DNA from 4 places in the Hyphomicrobium sp. DMF-1 genome. Region 2 is predicted to be linked to each of the others. Evidence: predicted binding sites of a transcription regulator. Region 2 holds the regulator's gene; each other region holds the start of a gene.
What was found. Region 2 encodes PhoB, which activates phosphate uptake and scavenging genes when phosphate is short. Its sites were predicted from a motif close to TGTCATNNANCTGTCAT; they were not measured.
Positions count from the first base shown of each region.

Region 1: PE058_RS06350 (RNA degradosome polyphosphate kinase) is a predicted target of PhoB. The motif match lies at 2,817-2,833, and genes of this name have one in related genera.
Region 3: ppk2 (polyphosphate kinase 2) is a predicted target of PhoB. The motif match lies at 3,665-3,681, and genes of this name have one in related genera.
Region 4: PE058_RS06005 (PhoX family protein) is a predicted target of PhoB. The motif match lies at 2,461-2,477, and genes of this name have one in related genera.

Region 1 covers NZ_CP115706.1:1,410,982-1,416,329, forward strand. The annotation lists gene PE058_RS06330 (DUF2066 domain-containing protein) at 1-7, shown strand, start outside; gene PE058_RS06335 (CDP-alcohol phosphatidyltransferase family protein) at 298-828, shown strand; gene PE058_RS06340 (AI-2E family transporter) at 882-1,967, shown strand; gene PE058_RS06345 (DnaA ATPase domain-containing protein) at 1,964-2,686, shown strand; gene PE058_RS06350 (RNA degradosome polyphosphate kinase) at 2,892-5,081, shown strand; gene PE058_RS06355 (Ppx/GppA phosphatase family protein) at 5,206-5,348, shown strand, end outside.
Region 2 covers NZ_CP115706.1:480,853-486,200, forward strand. The annotation lists gene PE058_RS02105 (hypothetical protein) at 1-896, opposite strand, end outside; gene phoB (phosphate regulon transcriptional regulator PhoB) at 1,346-2,041, opposite strand; gene phoU (phosphate signaling complex protein PhoU) at 2,073-2,783, opposite strand; gene pstB (phosphate ABC transporter ATP-binding protein PstB) at 2,929-3,744, opposite strand; gene pstA (phosphate ABC transporter permease PstA) at 3,771-5,093, opposite strand; gene pstC (phosphate ABC transporter permease subunit PstC) at 5,093-5,348, opposite strand, start outside.
Region 3 covers NZ_CP115706.1:323,813-329,160, forward strand. The annotation lists gene sdhA (succinate dehydrogenase flavoprotein subunit) at 1-871, shown strand, start outside; gene PE058_RS01425 (hypothetical protein) at 1,193-1,792, shown strand; gene PE058_RS01430 (ATP-binding protein) at 2,168-3,532, opposite strand; gene ppk2 (polyphosphate kinase 2) at 3,787-4,695, shown strand; gene PE058_RS01440 (hypothetical protein) at 4,798-5,241, opposite strand.
Region 4 covers NZ_CP115706.1:1,337,299-1,342,646, reverse strand. The annotation lists gene coxB (cytochrome c oxidase subunit II) at 1-542, opposite strand, end outside; gene PE058_RS06015 (invasion associated locus B family protein) at 1,017-1,640, shown strand; gene PE058_RS06010 (phasin family protein) at 1,738-2,244, opposite strand; gene PE058_RS06005 (PhoX family protein) at 2,525-4,525, shown strand; gene PE058_RS06000 (hypothetical protein) at 4,632-4,922, opposite strand.

The sequences.
Region 1 (5,348 bases), 930 kb from region 2:
CTATTAGGCAAAATTACGGATTTTGCTCGCGATCAACATCTCTTATCGTGCTCGAATTCAAATTCTTAAGTGACCGGTTGCGCGCCAGATTGACGAGATCGGGTGCAAAATTTGGCCGGTTGGCGTAAGACGCCCGAAAGGTGCGTCTTGCGCCTTTTTGGGATCGACTGGTTTTCAGGTCTTGTGCATCGCTCGGGCCATCGAGCCGGTCGGATCCAGCCGTACAGAGGGGCCGGTTGGATTTGATGTCGGATAACGTGACGTATGGTCGTATTTCGAGAGACAGGTACCAGCCAGTTGAACATTCCGAACCTGATCACGTTAGGGCGTGTGATCCTGGTGCCCGTGGTGTTCTGGCTTCTGGTGTCGGGACAGACGCAGCTCGCGTTCTTCGCGTTCGTGCTCGCGGGTGTCTCTGACGCGGTCGACGGTTTCATCGCCAAGCGCTTCGGCCTTTCGACAGAGCTCGGCGCCTATCTCGATCCGTTGGCCGACAAGCTGCTGATCGTTTCCATCTTCGTAGCCCTCGGCGTGCGCGGCGCGTTGCCGTCGTGGCTCGTGATCGCGGTGGTCTCGCGCGATATTCTCATCGTCGTCGGCGTCATGCTCTCCTGGCTGCTCGATCATCCGGTGCGCATAAGCCCCCTCATCGTCAGCAAGGCCAATACCGCGGCGCAGATCGTGCTGGCGGCCACCGTGCTCGCCGACGACGGCTTCGGCCTCGGGCTCGAAACATTGCGGGTCGGGCTGGTGTGGATTGCGGGGGCGCTTACGATCGCGTCGCTCTGGGCGTATCTGCGGGCTTGGCTTCGACACATGTCTGGGTAAAAGTCCCCGCAGTGGAGCGGCGCGCGGCGTGCGCGCCCGGCACGGGGGAAGGCATGCGCGCGGAGCGGCAGGTTCTGTTTTGGGTCACGGCGGCGGGATTGCTCATCCTCACGATCGCGGTCCTGAAGGACATCCTGCTGCCGTTCATCGCCGGTATCGCGATCGCCTATTTCCTGAGCCCGCTCGCGGATCGTCTGGTTTCGCTCGGATTGAACAGGGTCGTCGCCTCTCTCCTGATCGTCGCGACGCTCGCCGTCGTGATGATCGCGGCGCTGGTGCTGATCGTGCCCATCATCCTCACGCAGGCGCAGGAGCTGGCGGCGGCGCTTCCGGGTGAGATCACGCGGCTGAGGGGCGCGTTGGAAACATGGGCCCGGGAGCGGCTCGGCCCTGGTTTCGCCGGTTTGGATGCGCAGATCGGACGCGCGTCGGACCAGTTGGCGGAGAACTGGGCGAGCCTCGCGGGCTGGGCGGCGACTTCGATCTGGAGCGGCAGCTTAACGATCGTGAACTTCCTGGCCTTGATGCTCGTGACGCCGCTCGTCGTTTTCTATCTGCTCGTGGACTGGCACCCGATGCTCGAAAAGATCGATGGCTGGCTGCCGCGAAATCACGCGGCCTCGCTCAGGGGCCTCGCCTCCGACATGAACGACGCGGTGGCGGCGTTCGTGCGCGGGCAGGGAACGGTGTGCATCATTCTCGGCATCATCTACGCGGTCGCTCTCTCGGCGATCGGGCTCAACTACGGACTTCTGATCGGTCTCATGACAGGGTTGCTTGCTTTCATTCCGTTCGTCGGCTGGGCTTTGGGCTTCATGACGGCGACGACCGTCGCCATCGTTCAGTTCTGGCCGGAGATGCTGCCGATCCTGGTCGTGGTGGGGGTGTTCCTGGCCGCGCAGGGGCTCGACGCAGGCTTCCTGAGCCCCACCATCGTCGGTTCCAAGATCGGTCTGCATCCGGTGTGGCTGATCTTCGCGCTGTTCGTGTTCAGCTATCTGTTCGGCATCGTCGGCACGCTGGTCGCGGTTCCGCTGGCTGCGGCGCTGGGCGTGCTGATCCGCTTTGCGCTCGATGTCTATCTGAAGAGCCCCGTCTACCGGGGCACGGCTCCCGCTACGATCGAGACGCTGCCATGACCGCACGCGCCACCAAAGCAGCGGAGCCCCAGCAGCTCGTGCTCGCGCTTCCTCATCGCCAAGCGCAGGAGGCCGAGGATTTTCTCGTCAGCCGGTCGAATACGACGGCTGTCGATCTCGTGGATAGCTGGCCGGGCTGGCCGCTTCATGCGGCGACTGTCGTCGGACCGGCAGGCGCCGGCAAAAGCCACCTCGCCAACGTGTGGCGCGCGCGCTCGCATGCCTCGGTGGTGGCAGCGCGTACGCTCGACGAGACGGCCGTTGCCGCTTTCGAGCAGCAGCGCACGCTCGTGGTGGAGGACATCGATCGCGGTATCGGGAGCGAGCAGGTTCTCTTCCATCTGCTCAATCTCGCGCGCGAGAAGTCCGGCTCGCTGCTGATGACCTCCCGCATCGCGCCGGGAGAGATGACGATCGCTCTGCCGGATCTCAGGTCGCGGCTGCGGGCCATCCCGCCGGTGCTGATCGAGCCGCCTGACGAAGCGCTTATCCGCTCCGTTCTGGTGAAGCTCTTTTCCGACCGGCAACTCGCCGTCGAGCCGCATGTCGTGAGCTATCTTGCGCTGCACATGGATCGCTCGATGGATGCGGCCACGCGGGTGGTCGCGGTGTGCGACAGGCTTTCGCTCGCCATGCAACGGAAGGTGACGCGAGCCGTTGCCGCGGCTGCCCTTGCGGCGGAGCGCGAAGATGCGGAAGATGGCGGCGGCGAAGGCTAGGATCTTTTCGTCACGATGGCGTTGCGCCTCATCGGGTGCGAAAGTGATTCGATCTCCCGTTCTGGCGCGCCATTTCCACCAGGGGGCCAGCCACCGCGGCTTTTTTGCGTGATGAAACAGGCGCTAAGGCCGTCATCATACTGTTGCACGTTGTACGCCTCATTCGGGCCTACCGATTGGCCGGAATGATTGCAGGAAAGACGACATGGCTTCAGCAAAAGGTAAGCAGAAAGTGGAAGCACGCGCGCCGGTTCCCGCAACTCCCGTGCCCGAAGGTCCTGCCCGGTTCTACAATCGCGAGCTTTCGTGGCTGCAGTTCAACAGGCGCGTGCTCGAAGAGGCCCAGAACAAGCAGCATCCGGTGCTGGAGCGGCTGCGCTTCCTATCGATCTCCGCCTCCAACCTCGACGAATTCTACATGGTGCGCGCGGCGGGCATCTACGGCCAGATCGCGGCCGGGGTCGCGACGCTGACCCAGGACGGCCTGACGCCGAAGCAGCAGCTCATGGAGATCAATCGCTTCGCCGCTAAGCTCGTCGCGGACAAACAGGCGTGCTGGAACGAGATCAAGAAGGACATGGCCACGGCGGGTATCGAGATCGTCGAGCCCGCCGGTCTCTCGCCTGCCGAGAAGACGTGGCTGCAGCGCCTGTTCCTCTCGCACATCTTTCCGATCCTCACGCCGATCGCCGTCGATCCCGCCCATCCGTTCCCGTTCATTCCGAACCTCGGGCTCACGATGGTCGTCTGGATGCAGCGCAAAAGCGATGCGAAGGCCATGAGCGGGCTCATCCCGATCCCGAGCCAGCTCGAGCGCTTCATCCGGCTGCGCGTGGAGGAGACGGCGAAGTCGACGCAGCTTCGCTTCATTCAGCTCGAGGAGCTGATCGGCATGTTCATCTCGGAGCTGTTCCCCGGCTTCGACGTGAAGAGCCAGGGCGCGTTTCGCGTGCTGCGCGACAGCGACGTGGAGCTGCAGGAGGAAGCGGAAGACCTGGTGCGCTCGTTCGAGACGCTCCTGAAGCGGCGGCGCCGTGGCCATGTGATCCGGCTGGAGCTCGATGCGCGCATGCCGGACAGGCTCAAGAAGTTCGTGATCGACGAGCTGGAGGTGGGGGAGGAATCCGTGTTCCTCAAGGAAGGGCTGCTCGGGCTTTCCGATACGTCGCAGCTCATCGTGCCGGACCGGCCCGACCTCGTGTTCAGCGTGTTCAATCCGCGCTTCCCCGAGCGCATTCGCGAGTTCAACGGCGATTGCTTTGCTGCCATCAGCAAGAAGGATCTCGTCGTCCACCATCCTTACGAGAGTTTCGATGTGGTGGTGCAGTTCCTGCGGCAAGCGGTGGCCGATCCCAACGTCATGGCGATCAAGTGGACGCTCTACCGGACGTCGCGCGACAGTCCGATCGTGCAGGCGCTGAAAGAGGCCGTCGAGGCGGGCAAGTCCGTCACGGCGGTGGTGGAGCTCAAGGCGCGCTTCGACGAGGCCGCCAATATCCGCTGGGCACGCGATCTCGAAAAGGCGGGCGTGCACGTGGTGTACGGCTTCATCGAGCTCAAGACGCACGCCAAGCTCGGACAGATCGTGCGCCGGGAAAACTCGGAGCTGGTCACCTACTGCCACATCGGCACCGGCAACTATCATGTGCAGACGGCCCGTATTTATACGGATCTTTCGCTCTTCACGACGGACGCGGGTATCGCGCGCGACGTCACCCGCATCTTGAACTTCGTCACCGGTTACGGTGAGCCTGCGGAGCTCGAGTACGTGGCAGCGAGCCCGCGCGGCATCCGCAACCGCATTCTCGATCACATCGAGCGCGAGATCGCGCATGTGAAGGCGGGGCGTCCCGGCGCGATCTGGATGAAGATGAACTCGCTCGTCGATGCGCAGATCATCGATGCGCTCTACGAGGCGAGCCAGGCGGGCGTCGAAATCGATCTCGTGGTGCGCGGCGTGTGCTGCCTGAGGCCGGGCATTCCGGGGCTCTCGGAGAACATTCGCGTCAAGAGCATTATCGGGCGTTTCCTCGAGCACGCGCGCATCTACTGCTTCGGAGAGGGCGAAGGGCTGCCGTCGCCTGCCGCTGCGGTCTACATCAGCTCGGCGGACATGATGCCGCGGAACCTCGACCGGCGCGTCGAGGCCATGGTGCCGATCAAGAACGCCACCGTGCACGAGCAGATTCTCGACCAGATCATGGTTGCCAATCTCAAGGACAACCAGCAGAGCTGGGAAATCAAGGCAGACGGGTCGTCCTCCCGCATCGAGCCTGCCCCGGGCGAAATGCCCTTCAACGCGCACAAGTACTTCATGACAAATCCTTCGCTCTCGGGGCGCGGACAGGCGCTCAAGAAGCATTTTCCCCCGCGCTTCGATTTGCAAAAAGACTAGACCGGCGCCGCTTGAGCCCCTATCAAGCAGACGCGTATTTCACGGCCTAAACTCATGATGTAGAGCGGGTTTCGCGTTTTTGGCGTGGTTTGGCAAAAACAGTCGCTCCGGGCAGGACTCATCGGTGAGCTTGACGCAGGTGTTCGGCGGGCGCGGAAAAGCAACGGAGCTCGAGCCTCTCGGCGTGATCGACATCGGGTCGAACTCGGTGCGTCTCGTGGTGTACGAGGGCGCCGTGCGGGCGGCCATGCCGATCTTCAACGAGAA
Region 2 (5,348 bases):
TTGGGGTCTCCGAAGGTGGATTTGTCGGCGCGCTCGGCGAGGTCCTGGCGCATCTGCTTCAACTGCGGGTCCGTGCGCAGCGCATTGAAGCCCGAGACCGTCATGTCGAGCTTGCGACTCAAGGACTTCATGAACTCGTTGCGGGTGCCGGACTTGGGATCGATGATCGCGGGATCGTTGGCTGCGATCCTGGCGAGGTCGCCGTCGAGAGCGGCCATGTCCGTCTTCACGGCGGCAACGCGGCCGGCGACGAACTCGGATGCGAAGGAGAAGCGGGCGGCGTCCTCGTCCCGCATGCGGCGGCGGGGGCCATCGCCCGGCTTGCTGTTGGGGCAGGAGGTGCCCTTGGCGCGCTCGGTCTCGGCCTTCGCGCGCGAGACGGTGGCGAGCTGGACAAGGGTGGCGTTCAACTGCTCGAGGCGCGTCGAGGCGGCATTGAGGGAGCTCTGCACGGCGGTGACAGCCGATTCCGCCGAGCGCGAGCTTTCGGCGCGGCTTTCGAGCACCTTCCAGTAGAAGCCGAACCCGAAGCCGACCGAGATGATGGAGAGGAACAGGTAGCCCGCGATGTAGGCGAGGCGCGTCATGGTGCCCACGGGGGCGAACATCTGGTCCAAGAGCCAGACGATCATGGTCATCAGCATGGCCACGGAGAAGCCGATGATCACCTTATGAATGAGCGGCAGGTCGCCCATGTTGGCCTCGATCAGCTCCAACATGCCGACGTAGGTCGCCACCCACGACAGGGTGCCGAGGCCGATGATCAGGACAAGCTTCTTGAGGTCGCGCGGAGCAACGGGGTCGGCGTCGCCGCCTGTCGCGTCGGGGAGAAGTCCGAGCTTGAAGGAGCGCGCAAAATATCCGCGCGAACGCCCCGAATCCGGCGCGTACACCATGGGTGTCGACCTGTCTTAGAGGCTTGCAGGAAAACTCTGACGGTCCCTCTGCGAGCGCAATACGCGATAAAGCCGATCAACCCCCGGCATCTCGTGATCCGGGATCTGAATAAAACGGGTTTTTGTCGCGAGTGGGGCTGCCGCGTGTCGGAAGTTGGCAGTGAGCGGCAGTAGGCAGTAGGCAGTAGGCAGTAGGGAGGGAGCTGCCAGATCACGATGTGGCTGGATCCCGGCCTACGCCGGGATGACGTTGCATTTGGAAGTCACTCCCTCACTCCATCCGCATCCCGGCGACACGGCAAAGCGGTGCCGCGCACGGACGACGGCTGGATGTGGGTATGTCCGAGCAGGGTACAGGAACTCATGCGGGCGACAGGGCGTCGGCAGGACCTTCACCAAGGAGGTAACCTCCCTAGCTGCCGGCTGCCTGTTGCCCGTTGCCTTGCTTCTCAGCCGCTGTTGCGCTCGCCAAAGACGTAGCCGGAGCCACGAACGGTGCGGATCGGGTCGCGCTCCTTGCCGCGGATGAGCGCCTTGCGCAGGCGGCCGACGTGCACGTCCACGGTGCGCTCGTCAACGTAGGCATCGCGGCCCCAGACGCCATCGAGAAGCTGGGAGCGCGAGAGCACACGGCCCGGGCTTTCCATCAGGAACTCGAGAAGGCGGAATTCGGTGGGGCCGAGATGCACCTCGCGCAGGCCGCGCGTGACCTTGTGGGCCGGGCGATCCAGCTCGATGTCGGCGAAACGCAGCACGTCCGCCAGACGGTCCGGAGAAGCCCGGCGCAGGATGGCTTTCACGCGGGCCATCAGCTCGGGAAGAGAGAACGGCTTCACCACGTAGTCGTCGGCGCCGGTCGAGAGGCCGCGGATGCGGTCTCCTTCCTCGCCGCGTGCGGTGAGCATGACGATCGGAATGGATTTCGTCTCCATTCGCGCCCGCATGCGCCGGCAGATCTCGATTCCCGAGACGCCCGGAAGCATCCAGTCGAGAACCAGGAGGTCAGGTTTCTCCTCCGCAACAAGGATCTCCGCCTCTTCGCCGTTCTCGGCGTGGGAGACGCGGAACCCTTCCGCTTCGAGGTTGTAACGAAGCATCTCCGCCAGAGGCGCCTCGTCCTCGATAAGAAGAATCTTGGCCGTCATCGTTTATCGCTCATCCATAAAAATGCGAGGCTCAACCCTGCGAGAACAGGGTGGAGCTGGTGTCGTCGCTCTTCGGGCGGTCGTCGATGATATTCACGCCACGCACGAGGAAGTGCACTGTTTCGGCGATGTTGGTGGTGTGGTCGCCAACACGTTCGATGTTCTTGGCGCCGAACAGCAGATGGGTGGAGAGACCGATGTTGCGCGGATCTTCCATCATGTAGGTCAAGAGCTCGCGGAACAGCGAATTGTACATGGAGTCGATGTTCTCGTCGTCGCGCCACACGGCGAGCGCCCGGTCGGCGTCACGCGCGGCATAGGCGTCGAGAACCTCCTTGAGCTGCGAGAGCGCCAGCTCGCCCATGTGGCGCAGGCCGGTCATGAGGGGCTTCGGGTGCGACTCGTGGGCAATGGCGAGCGCGCGCTTGGCGATGTTTTTCGCGAGATCGCCGATGCGCTCAAGGTCGCCCGTGATGCGCAGCGCCGCCATGACGTGACGCAGGTCGTTGGCGAGCGGCTGGCGGCGGGCGATCATGGAGATCACCTGCTCCTCGATGTCACGCTCGAGCTGGTCGATCTGCTTGTCCGTCTTGACGACCTGCTCGGCGAGCTTGGGATCGCGGCGCTCGAGGGCGTCGAACGACTGCCCGAGGATGTGCTCTGCCAGGCCGCCCATGTGGGCGATCTTCTTGTCGAGGAGAGCGAGCTCTTCCTCGTACGATTTTACGATGTGCTCGTTCATAGGGTCTCCTTTGGCCCCTTGGGGCCCGGCGGCTTTGCTCGTGACGGCGGGTGCCTCCGACCTCGAGGCGCGCCACGGCATGAAGCCGCTCAGCAGGGATTTTCGTTCGGTCGTCATCGGACAGGGTCCTGACTGAGGCGATGCGTCAGCCGAAGCGGCCGGTGATGTAATCCTGCGTGCGCTTGTCCGTCGGGTTGGTGAAGATGTCGTTGGTCGCGCCTTCCTCGACAAGGATGCCGAGATGGAAGAACGCGGTGCGCTGCGAGACGCGGGCTGCCTGCTGCATCGAGTGTGTGACGATGATGATGCAGAAGTTCTGCTTCAATTCGTCGATGAGCTCCTCGACCTTGGCGGTGGCGATGGGGTCGAGTGCCGAGCACGGCTCGTCCATCAGGATCACCTCGGGGCCAACGGCGACGGCGCGGGCGATGCAGAGGCGCTGCTGCTGGCCGCCGGAAAGGCCGGTGCCCGGATCGTTCAGGCGGTCCTTGACCTCTTTCCAGAGCGCGGCCTTCTCGAGGCTGGTCTGCACGATGTGGTCAAGCTCGGCCTTGGTGCCGGCGAGACCGTGGATGCGGGGACCGTAGGCCACGTTCTCGTAGATCGACTTGGGGAACGGGTTCGGCTTCTGGAACACCATGCCGACGCGGGCGCGGAGTTGAACGACGTCGAGGGACGGATCGTAGATGTCCTCGTTGTCGATGGTGATCTTGCCGGTGACGCGGCAGATTGGAATGGTATCGTTCATGCGGTTGATGCAGCGCAGGAACGTGGACTTGCCGCAACCCGAGGGGCCGATGAAGGCCGTCACGCTGCGATCGGGGATGTTCACGGTCACGTCGAAGAGGGCGCGCTTATCGCCGTAGTAGACGTTGACGTCCTTGGCGTGGACCTTGGTGCCATCCGTGGCGCCGAGTTTAACGGCGCGGTTTTCTATCTCAGAGGTCTGCACGTTGAGCATCTCTAACTCCAGGATCAAATTGGGGACTACCAGCGCCGCTCGTAACGGCGGCGGAGAATGACGGCGGTGACGTTCATGCACACCAGGAATGCGAGCAGGATGAGGGTGGCGCCCGCGGTGCGTTCGACGAAGCCGCGCTCGGCGGCCGTCGCCCACATGTAGATCTGCACCGGCAGAGCCGTCGCCGCGTCGATGGGCGTCTTCGGATACTCGACGACGAAGGCGACCATGCCGATCATCAGCAGCGGCGCCGTTTCACCGAGCGCCTTGGCGAGGCCGATGATGGTGCCGGTCAGGATGCCGGGCACCGCGAGCGGCAGCACGTGATGGGTAATCGACTGCATCTTCGAGGCGCCGACGCCAAGGGCTGCTTCGCGGATGGACGGCGGCACGGCGCTGATGGCTGCGCGGGTCGCGATGATGATGGTCGGCAGCGTCATGAGTGCGAGCACCAGGCCGCCGACGAGAGAGGCCGAGCGCGGGATGCCCATGAAGTTGATGAAGATCGCGAGACCGAGAAGACCGAACACGATGGACGGGACGGCCGCCAGATTGTTGATGTTGACCTCGATGGTGTCGGTCAGGAAGTTCTTCGGGGCGAACTCCTCGAGGTAGACGGCGGCGGCGACGCCGAGCGGCACCGCGAACAGCAGCACGATCAGCATCATGTAAAGCGAGCCGACGAGTGCGACGCCGACGCCCGCAGTCTCGGGCTTGCTCGATGCGCCGTAGGTGAAGAGGCCGGTGTTGAAGTGCTTGGCGAGGAAGCCGGCCTCGGCGGCCTTGTCGAGCCAGGCGAGCTGCTTGTCGGAGAGCTGGCGGCGGCCTTCGGGAATGTTCCGGTCGAACTGGCCTTTCATGAGGCTGTCGACGTTGCCGTGTGCCAGAAGGGTGAGCTGCACCGATTTGCCGATCAGAGACGGATCAGCCAGCACGGCCTTGCGGATCTGCGTGTCGGCGTTGGCCGAAAGCAGCGCCGCGGCGGCCTTCGCGTCGGCGCGGTTGGCGGGATCCACGCCGAGCACCTGGAACAGCGCGCGGTTGGCGAGCTTGGTGTAGTCGGCCATCAGCAGATCGCTCTCCGTCGGCGGCGAGGATGAGCCGAAGGCGCCAGCGTCGAGGTTCACGTCGAGCGTGAAGGCAGACTGCGTGAATGCGGAATAGCCGCGCACCAGGATGGTCGAGAACAGAGCGACGAGAAAGAGGATGCCGAACAGGATCGCGGACACGCCGTAGGCCCTGAACCGCCTCTCGGCGGCATAGCGCTTGGCGATACGAGCCTGGATGTCCTGCTTGGAGCGGGAGGCGATCAGAGTTCCGGTTGCCATAGGAGCTGTTTCCACAGTCATTATTCGTACTGCTCCCTATATTTGCGCACGATATAGAGCGCGTAAATGTTGAGGGCGAGGGTGAAGACGAACAGGGTTAGGCCAAGGGCGAAGGCGACGAGCGTCTGAGGAGAGTTGAATTCGAGGTCGCCGGTGAGCTGGCTCACGATCTTCACGGTGATCGTAGTGACCGGCTCGAAGGGGTTCAGCGTGAGGTTCGGCGCAATGCCCGCGGCGAGCACCACGATCATGGTTTCGCCGATGGCGCGGGAGGCT
Region 3 (5,348 bases), 160 kb from region 2:
TCCCGACAAGGACCACATCTACCTGCACCTCGATCATCTCGATCCCAAGATCCTGGCGGAACGGCTGCCCGGCATCACGGAAAGCGCCAAGGTATTCGCGGGCGTGGATCTCACGCGCCAGCCGATCCCGGTGCTGCCGACCGTGCACTACAACATGGGCGGCATCCCGACCAACTATCACGGCGAGGTGCTGACGCTGAAGGGCGGCAACCCGGACCATGTGGTGCCGGGCCTGATGGCCATCGGCGAAGCGGCGTGCGTTTCGGTGCACGGCGCCAACCGTCTCGGCTCCAACTCGCTTATCGACCTCGTGGTGTTCGGGCGGGCGGCAGCGCTGCGCTGCGCTGACTCCATCGAGAAGGGCGCGTCACAGCCTGATTTCGCGAAGGACGCCACGGACGCCGCGCTCGCCCGTCTCGACCGTTTCCGCTATGCCAAAGGCAAGGAGCCGACGGCGGCGCTGCGCCTCAGGATGCAGAAGGTGATGCAGGCGAACTGCGCCGTGTTCCGCGATGGTCCCGTCCTCAAGGAAGGCGTGCAGAAGATCCTCGATATCTGGAAGGCATCCAAGGACATCGGCGTCACCGACCGCTCGCTGATCTGGAACTCGGACCTGATCGAGACGCTCGAGTACGACAACCTGATCGCGCAGGCCGCGGTGACGGTCGTCGGCGCCGAGAACCGGAAGGAAAGCCGTGGCGCACACGCCCGCGAGGACTATCCGAACCGCGACGACGTCAATTGGATGAAGCACACGCTGGCGTTCGCCGACTATGAGAAGAAGTCCGTCTCGCTCGATTTCCGGCCGGTGCACACGCACACGCTGACCAACGAGATCAAGTACATCGAGCCCAAGGCACGCGTTTACTAGGGCATTCTGGCCGACGCAGATTTTCCGCCCCGGATCGAGAGATCCGGGGCTTTTTTTGCCGGTTTCTCACGCTATTCCTGCACGGCGCCGGGAATTGCCGCCTTCTCGACAGACTGGCGTGCTCAAAGCAGCCCCGAGGCGCATTTCTGCACTTGTCAGACACTGCCGACGCGTAAATGTTGTGCCTCTTCCGGCGGCGCTCCGTCCGCCGACAGTCTGAGACGCTTCGGCATGCAGCCTGAATGGCGTCCCAGGCATTCAAGCGCAGTTTCCGCGGAGGGCGATGGGCCCGCCAGCACACGGCTCGAGAGGCAGACGAGATTGGCGAAGGACCCGGCACCGACACCTTCCGACGACGGCGACTCGCGGATCGCGCCGGATCCGTTCGCGGCCGTGCTTCCGGCCATCGCCGCGCTCGGCACGATCTCCTCCATCGCGACGATCAACTGGGCGGCTCGCGAGCGGACGGCTGACCGGATGCGGCCGAAGCGCAAGGCGGTGACGGCGCTGCGCGAGCTCGAGACCTGCTGCCTGCATCTGACCGAGATCTTCCGCCGCTTCCAGCGCAATCCCCGGCTGTTCGCGGGCGAAGGCGCGCAGGGGGCCTCGCCTCTGAAATTCGGCGTACACGGACCGCGCGTCACATCCGATGCGGCCAAGCTCTACCAGCAGGCGATCAATGACGTGGCCTCCATGCTGGTGCTCGCCTCGCAGAGCGCCTTCGAGGTGATGTGCGCCATTGAGGACGGCACGGTGGAGGCGCCCGAGCAGATCTTCTTCGGCTTCGGCGAATGCCAGGACAGCCTGAACAAGCTCATCCAGAACCGCGCGACGCTAAAGGTCTCGGTCGATGTCGGCACCGAGGTCGCGGACCGGCTCACCACGCTCGTGCGCGAGCTCAAGAAATATCGCACGGACTGACGCCCGCGTTTCCCGTGTTGCCCTCTGCACCGCGGAGAAGTGTCTGGACCCCGATCTTCATCGGGGTGACGTTGAGTTTGGGCCGTCGGTTTCTACAAAACCAACGTCATGCCGGCGGAGGCCGGCACCCGCGACACATTTCGAGGTGGGTGCACTTCAATCCGTTGAACCGGTGGATGCTTGCGTGGATCCCGGCCCGCGCCGGGATGACGTTCCATTGGCGGATACTGCCAAGCACAAAACTTCACATCATCCGGATGTCATGTCGAGGCCTTGCTGCGCATGGACGGGTTTCTCCCACCGGGAGAAAGAAGGGCGTTCTCTCGAACGCTTCACTTCCTCGCTCTTTGCGGGGAGAGGAGAGAGGCCCCGTCTCTAGCTGCGCTGGCCGCCGAGTTCGTCGAACAGGATCGAGAAGGTGGAGCCCTTTCCGACCACACTCGAAATGCGCAGCTCTCCGCGGTGGCGGATGACGATGTGCTTGACGATGGCGAGGCCGAGCCCCGTGCCGCCTTTGTCCCTGCTTGCCGCCGCGTTGGCGCGGTAGAAGCGCTCGGTAAGCCGCGGCAGATGCTCCGGAGCGATGCCGGGGCCGTCATCGGCGATGGCGACCAGCACGCGTGGAACCGGCGGCGAGCCATCGAGAACACGGGAGACTGCGATTTCCACGCGCCCATTCTCGCGGCCGTACTTGATGCCATTGTGCACGAGGTTCTGGATTACCTGCACGATCTCGTCGCGATCGCCGCGTATCCTGATGGGGCCGTCGCTCTTCGTCACCACGATCTTCACTTTCGAGGCGGCGGCCAGAGGCTCCAGCGCCTGCGCCACGTAGGCCGCGACCTCGTTCAGCTCGACGATTCCCTTCGGCGGCAAGTGAACGCGCATCTCCACGCGGCTCAGCGAAAGGAGATCGTCGATGAGGCGGGTCATGCGGTTTGCCTGGCTCGACATGATGCCGAGAAAGCGGGCGCGCGCGTCCGGATCGTCCCGCGCCGGCCCCTGCAGCGTCTCGACGAAGCCGCGCAACGAGGCGAGCGGCGTGCGCAGCTCGTGGCTGGCGTTGGCGATGAAGTCCGCGCGCATCTGGGCGAGTTTGTCCTGCTCGGTAAGATCGCGGAACGAGATGACCAGCAACGGCAGGCCGCGGCGCGTTTCCTTGCCGCCCAGACGAGAGACGGTCGCCGAGATGCGCCGCTCGACCGGAACACGCTCGAACAGATCGACGACGACGGGCTCGTTTGAAACGGCCGCCTTCTCCACCGCCTCGTTCAGCTCCGGATTGCGCGAGACGTGGCTCAGCGGCTGTCCCGGTCGCACCTTCGGAAACAGGTCCTGAAAGAGCGCGTTGAAGTGCAGAACGTTGAAATTATGATCGAGGGCGAGCACGGCGTCGGGAATGGCGTCGAGCAGAAGCCGCCAGCTCGCGGCCTCCTTTTCGCTCAATGTCGGCCCGCGCACGAAGCGCTCGCGATCCCCGGCAGAGGCGTCATCGCCGTTTTCGCCGTCGGAAGGGCCTTGCCCGCCGATGGCCATCGCCATCACAGCAAAAGCAGCGACGGCCAGTTGCCAGGAGATGCTTCCGGCCACGGCCAGCCCGACGAACAGAAACGCCGCGACGGCAACGGCCCAGAGGCGGCTGCACAGGCGACTGCGAAATCCGCGCAGGCCTGCCCGCAAAGGCTCGATCTTCGTTGTGAGTGCTGACAGGTATCGGGTCAGCCACCGGGGCTCCGTCATGGGCGCCCATATTGCCTCGATCCGCAGCATGGGCTCAACCCTCACGGCGCACCCGCCGGACCGGTTGGGTGTTTATGGTTTTCAAAGCGAAGCTCCTCCGCGGGCGATGTCCGCAATTCGGCTTCCTGATAAACAACACTTGTGTGACAGTTCATCTGCGCCCCGAGGCGCTTTCGCTTTTCATTGAATTGCTTCAACGTTCCTCTATCCCGGCAAGCAGGCTGGGCAGCGCTCGAGGGACGAGGACGGAAACCATGGGAAAATCGAAGAACGGCAAGACCGAGAAGGAAAGCTCGGGGGTGCCGCAAGCCTATCCGGGGTTCGACCTCGACAATCCCACCTTCCCCCCGCAGCTCGAAGAGCGCGCGCTCAAGTCAGGCGGGTATCCCTACGACGACAAGCTCAAGCGGAAAGTCTACGAGGATCAGCTCCAGCAGCTGCAACTCGAGCTGATCAAGTTGCAGGACCATGTGCAGGCCCAAGGCGAGCGGGTCGTGGTCGTGTTCGAGGGACGCGACACGTCGGGCAAAGGCGGCTGCATCGCGCGTATCCTGGAGCGGGTTAACCCCCGCCACTCCCGCTCCGTCGCGCTTTCGAAACCAACCGAAGCGGAGCGCGGGCAATGGTATTTTCAGCGCTACATCAGCCATTTGCCGACGCGCGGCGACATGGTTCTGTTCGACCGGAGCTGGTACAATCGCGCGGGCGTCGAGCGCGTGATGGGGTTCTGCAGCGAGGATGAGGTGGCGCGTTTTCTTCGCGACGCGCCCGAGTTCGAGGCGCTTCTGGTTCGCGACAACATCCGCTTCTTCAAGATTTACCTGACGGTGGGGCGCGAAATGCAGCTCAAGCGCTTCCACGAGCGGCGTCATGATCCGTTCAAGCAATGGAAGGTGACCGAAATCGACCGCGCGGCCATCGGCAAATACGACGATTACACGCGGGCCGAGGCCGACATGCTGCGCTTCACCCACACTGCCGTCAGCCCGTGGACCGTGATCAACGCCAACGATCAGCGGCGCGCGCGCCTCGAAGCCATGCGCGTGATCCTCTTGGCGCTGGACTATGCGGGCAAGAACAAGGACGCGATCGGGGCTATCGATCCCAAGATCACCACGTCCGGGGCGGACTACCTGGCCACCCTCAACGGCAAGCAGTCCTGAGAGCGGTCAGGGTCCGAAAGACGACACCGGTGCGCAAGAAAATCGGGCTCCAACCCATGTGGCTGGAGCTCGATTCACGTGAAATATGGTCCGGTTTCCGGGTCAGGGCAGACGGCAGCCGGACGTGAGGAAGCCGTAGAGCCAAGCGGTGGCCGCGCCGAACCCGGCCCCCGTGGCCAGCACCGGCCAGATCAGGTTGATGTCGTTCCCCAGAAACGGCGGCTCGCTCCTGATCAGCGGGATCAGAACCAGGGTACCGACCAGCGCCGGGCCAATGAGCCCGAGCAGAGCGCCCCGAAAGGTCATCGAGCCCCGCGGCACGCTTCCGAGAATGAGGGCGAAGACCGCGCCCCAGACGCCACCCCACACCGCATCGGTTGCGATCTGCGGATAGCCGGTCATCAACGACGGTTCCATGGACCACGGCAGGCGCGTCGCATATCCCGAGTTGTAAAGCCAGAGACCAATCAGCTCGTGCACCGTGACCAGCGCGATCGCCCCCGCGATGAAGCCGAGCACGAGGCTCTTAAAAGACGTTCCCTCCATGACCTTTTCCCCTCCTGAGCTATGATGAATCGAGCGTTCCGCTTCTTTTTTAGGCAGTATTGACCGCTTCGGGGGATGTTGGAAGGCCTGATCGCCAGAAGTGGCAC
Region 4 (5,348 bases), 860 kb from region 2:
AGCAGGCGCGGCGTCGGGATGCCCTTCTGCTCGCGAGCCGCGACCTCGTCGTCCGTCAGCATGTTAGACGTAATCGTGAAGTTGCCGTGATCCGGGTACTCATGCTCCCAGAACCAGGAGTTGCCCACCGCCTTGATCGTGAGATCGGGCTTCGGATAGCTGTACTGGTTCATCAGCAGCTTGAACGAAGGAATGGCGATCACCACCAGGATGAGGATGGGGATCACAGTCCAGGCCACTTCGAGCAGCGTGTGGTGCGTGGTCTGGCTGGGCGTCGGGTTGCGCCGCTCGCTAAAGCGGAACATCACGTAGATCAGCAGGATGAGAACGAAAATCGCGATCGCGATGATGATCGTGTTCGTGAGGTCGTAGAAGCTGTGCAGCTCGCGTGCGATCGGCGTCGCGGCCTCCTGGAGCCCCATCTGTTTGGGATAAGGCTGACCAAGGCCATTGTTGGCCAACGCAGCGCCTGGCGTCACGAGCAGGGCGATGAGCCCAGCCAGTGCCACCTGAGGCACACACTTGAGAATCCATTTCAGCATTAATCCGCTCCCCGGTTCGTGCTCCGGCACCTGTGCCGGAATCTCCCTGATGTCGGCCGTTTCGATCTTTCCGATCGTTCCTGCCCGGCGTCGCTCGCCGCGCCCTGGGGGGTGCGCCCTGTCCGACCTTGTATGCTGCACCGCCAGTAGTGCACGCGGCTGTGGCAGAGTCCCCCGACCACACACAGCACAAACGTCAAACTCGGCTCAAGTCAAGTTTTCTGCGTCATAACTACGCGTTGAAAAAATGGCGAAGCTGATCTGGGTCATATTGCGTCGCAGCATGACATGCGGCCGCCGCAGCGAAAGCGTGCCGCTTTGCGACCGCACCATGACGACGGCCGTGCGCAGGCGGGTCCCACTTTGGCCTTTTTCCTCGCCGAGACGAGCGGAGTACGGTAGAGGCGCACAAGCGCCATTTACGGGCACTAGGGCGCCGTTGATCCGTAGGCTCATCGAGGGATATCCGTTTCTATGGCAACCTGCACCAGCCGGTCGAACAGCCTCGCACCCCCCTCTCACGCGCACAGAAACATGGTGTTGTGCGCTGCGCTATTCGCACTCTTAACGGGACTGGCGGACACGGGATTTAACCTCGTCCGTCCGGCACTTGCCGGAGGTAGCGCGGGTGAGCAACCTAAGGCGGCGGCACTCTCCCCGCAGTTCGCCGATGGAACGGTGAAGGGCCAGTACGGCGATTGGCAGTACGTCTGCAAGCCGCCGCCACCCGGCGCCAAGAACGAGGTGTGCGCACTGGTTCAGAGCGTCACCGCCGAGGACCGCAAGAATGTCGGCCTCACCATCTACTTCCAGAAGTTCTCGAACGGCACGAAGGTGCTGCGCGTGTTCGCGCCTGTCGGCATCCTTCTTCCGCCCGGCGTGGGGTTGAAGGTGGACGGCGTGGACATCGGCCACGCCCCCTTCCTGCGCTGTCACACCTTCGCCTGCTACGCGCAGGTCACCGTCGAGGACAAGCTCATCCAGCAGCTCTCTACGGGCAAAACCGCAATTTTTATCATCTTCCAGACGGAAGAGGCGGGCATCGGCATCCCGATCTCGCTTGCGGGATTCGCAGATGGCCTCTCGGCGCTGAACTGAACGCGCAACGAAAAGGCCCCCGCATCTCTCGCCCGTTCAGGGCGGTGATGCAGGGGCCTTTGTTCTGTGAAACCGCTCGGGAAACCCGGTTCCGGCCCTAAGCCACGCGGCGCTGCTTGCCCGCCGAATCCGGCTTGGAAACGGTGATGCTGTTGTCCTTGCCCGTGCCGTTGAAGCTGATGTAATCGCGCTCGGCGCGCACGGCCGGGCGAACGGCATAGGCCTTCGCCCAGGGGAAGGCGTGCGACCACGTTTCGCCGATCTTCCTTGAGCTCTCGGTATACTGCTCGGCAGCCGTGCGCCAGAAGGCCAGTTGCTCGTTGATAACGTCCTGCGGCGTGCGGCAGTGGGCCAAACGCGTTGGAACTTGCATGTAGGCCTGGGTCCGCCGATTGAGCAGTCCCATCACCTCGAGCTGGCAGCACGCGGCAGCCTTGAGCGGTGCCGTGGCTTGCGCCGTCAGCGCCTGAGCATCGAAGCCCGAGGCGACGCCATCCGTCGACGGTGCGCGCGGGCTGAAGCTATCGATTGCGGAAAAATAGGATTGAAAAATTGCACCGAACGGACCGAAGGCGTTCGGATCAAAGCCCGCTTGCGTACCCATCGCCTCAACTCCCTAAACATGGGTCCGGCTACATGGCCGAAACCTCTTGATCACACGTTTTTAAAACTAGGCAGGACTGTTCTCGAATGCAAATGATCAAGATCAAATGGGCATGGACAAGACAATAACGAAATGTTGATAAGATTCGCATCGTTTCAACTCGCGATCCGACAGCATTGATCCCGATGTTATTTTCCGTTTTGCTACCGAACGAGCCGTCATGAGTCCGTGACCTCGGCCCGCTATGGGACACCCGGTCACGAACAAGGGGGTTCCATTGATGACGCGCACCGCGCTCCCGCCGTCTGTCGCCTTCGAAGCAGCCGAGAACGAGGGGTCGAACCCCAGCCACGGCCCGACCATCGGCGACCTCATCGCAACACGCCTCTCTCGCCGTGATCTCGTAAAGGGACTGGCTGCGGTTTCCGTCGCCGCCGAAGCTCTCTGGCCGAAAGCTCTTGCCGCGGCCCCCGCCTCCGGTGAGGAAAAAGGCACAGCCTCCCGTTTCGATTTCGTCGAGCTGCCCATCGCCCCCGGTTCCAAGACCCATCACGTCGCCGAGGGCTACGACGCCGACATCCTGATCCGCTGGGGTGACGCCGTTCTCCCGGACGCCCCGGAGTTCGCACCCGGCAAGCCCGACGCAGCCGCCCAGGAGAAGCAGTTCGGCTACAACAACGACTTCCTGGGCTTCATTCCGCTGGAGGGCCGCTCGGACCACGGGCTGCTCGTCGTCAATCACGAGTACACGAACGGCGAGCTGATGGTGCCCGGCCTCGCCCCCCGCAGCGACAAGGACTCGCAGTTCAGCGGCGTCACGCGCGAGATCGTGGATACCGAGATGATGGCGCACGGCGGCTCGGTGATCGAGATCCGCCGCGAAGGCGGCAAGTGGTCGGTCGTGCCCGGCTCCCGTTATGCCCGCCGCATCACCGCCGAAACCGAGATGGCGGTCTCCGGCCCCGCGGCGGGGCACGCGCGCATGAAAACAACGGCAGATCCCACCGGCACCCGCATCAAGGGCATGTTGAACAACTGTGCCGGCGGCGTGACGCCCTGGGGCACGTGGCTCACCTGCGAGGAGAACTTCAACGGCTACTTCTGGGGCAAAGCCGCCGCCGAGCCCGTGACGAAGGAGGCCCGTGCTCTCCGCCGCTACGGCGCACCCGGCGAGTGGTACCCCTGGGGCCGCTATCACGACCGCTTCGACACGCTGAAAGAGCCCAACGAGGCGAACCGCTTCGGATGGGTGGTCGAGATCGATCCGCTCGATCCCACGTCTGTGCCGGTGAAGCGCACGGCGCTCGGCCGCTTCAAACACGAGGGCGCGGGCAACATCGTCAACGGCGACGGCCGCTTCGTCGTCTATCAGGGCGACGACGAGCGCTTCGACTACGTCTATCGCTTCGTGACGGACGGCAAGGTGGACCTCGCAAACCGCGCGGCCAACAAGGATCTGCTCGACAAGGGCGTGCTCTCGGTCGCCCGCTTCAAGGCAGACGGCACCGGCGAATGGCTTCCCTTGATCCACGGCGCACCCAACAAGGACGGTCAAGTCTGGCTAAGCGCGCAAAACGGCTTCGAGGATCAGGGCGACGTTCTGATCCACACCCGCCTCGCAGCCGACATGCTGGGCGCCACCCGCATGGATCGCCCCGAGGACATCGAGGTCGATCCCAAGACCGGCAAGATCTACCTGATGCTGACCAACAACGCGAAGCGGAAGGCGGACCAGACGGACGCAGCCAACCCGCGTGCGGAGAACTTGTTCGGCCATATCATCGAGATCACGCCCGCGAACGGCGACCATGCGGCCCCGGCTTTCACGTGGGAGATCCTGCTCAAGTGCGGCTCGCCGGCCGTCGCTGAGGTCGGCGCCACCTTCAATCCCGCCACCACGGAGAACGGCTGGTTTGGCATGCCGGACAACTGCGCGATCGATTCGGAAGGGCGTCTCTGGGTCGCCACCGACGGCAACAGCACCAAGCGCACCGGCCGCGCCGACGGCATTTGGGCGATCGAGACCGACGGCGAGCGTCGCGCCACCTCCCGCTGCTTCTTCCAGGTACCGACGGGCGCGGAGATGTGCGGCCCGTGCTTCACCCCGGACCTCGAGACGTTCTTCGTCGCCGTTCAGCATCCCGGCGAGACCGAGGACGACGCGCCGCCCTCGACCTTCGACACGCCTTCAACGCGCTGGCCCGACTTCAAGGACGGCATCCCGCCGCGCCCCTCCGTCGTCGCCATCACCCGCAAGGGCGGCGGGAAAATCGCGGGATGAACGGACGCATGAAAAAAGGCACCCGGTCGTGAAAGACCGGGCGCCTCCTGAAAAATTTTGACAGCAGGCCGCCCCAATACCGGCCCGCCGGACACAATGAACTAAATTAGCCTGCCAGCTTCGCCTTGATGAAACCGAGCACGAGCGCGGTCAGCGCTCCGCTCACGCCGCCGGTGGCAAATCCGGTCACGATCGCATTGATGTCGAGGCCCGAGGCTGCGGCCGCCCCGCCGAGACCGAGAAGCGGACCGAGCAACTGCCCGCCAAGTCCTCCGCCCAGGGCGCCGGCGATCGTGTTGCCGAGTGTGCCAAGGGCGTCGTTCTTGGTTGCAGCGGCCGCGGCGTTGCCGCCGATTGCGCCACTGACGGCTTGGATGAGTAATGATGTAAGATCCATCGAAATCTCCCCAATAAAAATCGATCTGGCACTTGTTTGAAACCTAGATCGACACAGCAATTGTCAGCCTTCACTATGTTTCATTCAAACGCAAGCCGCCTTTGATCTGATATGGTTGACAATCCAGCCCCTATTGGCGGCATCCGGCTCTATCGTTACTGGCGCGAGACCAGGATCGCATCTCGCAGACGCGAAGCAGGCGCAATACCTTTGACTGATCAATAGCCTGGACAGCGATGGACGGGCGATGAGCATCACCCCCGCGCCGTCATCGGCGAAGCAGCAGCCGGGGAGCAAATTGAGCCTTGCAGTCCCGTCCCTTCGCGGTGCAAACATCCTCCAAAGCATTTTCCGATCTCATGGGCTCCTGCCCGTCGTAGAAAATGCGACACCAAAGGACCTTTCGGCTCCGATCGATCGCATCGG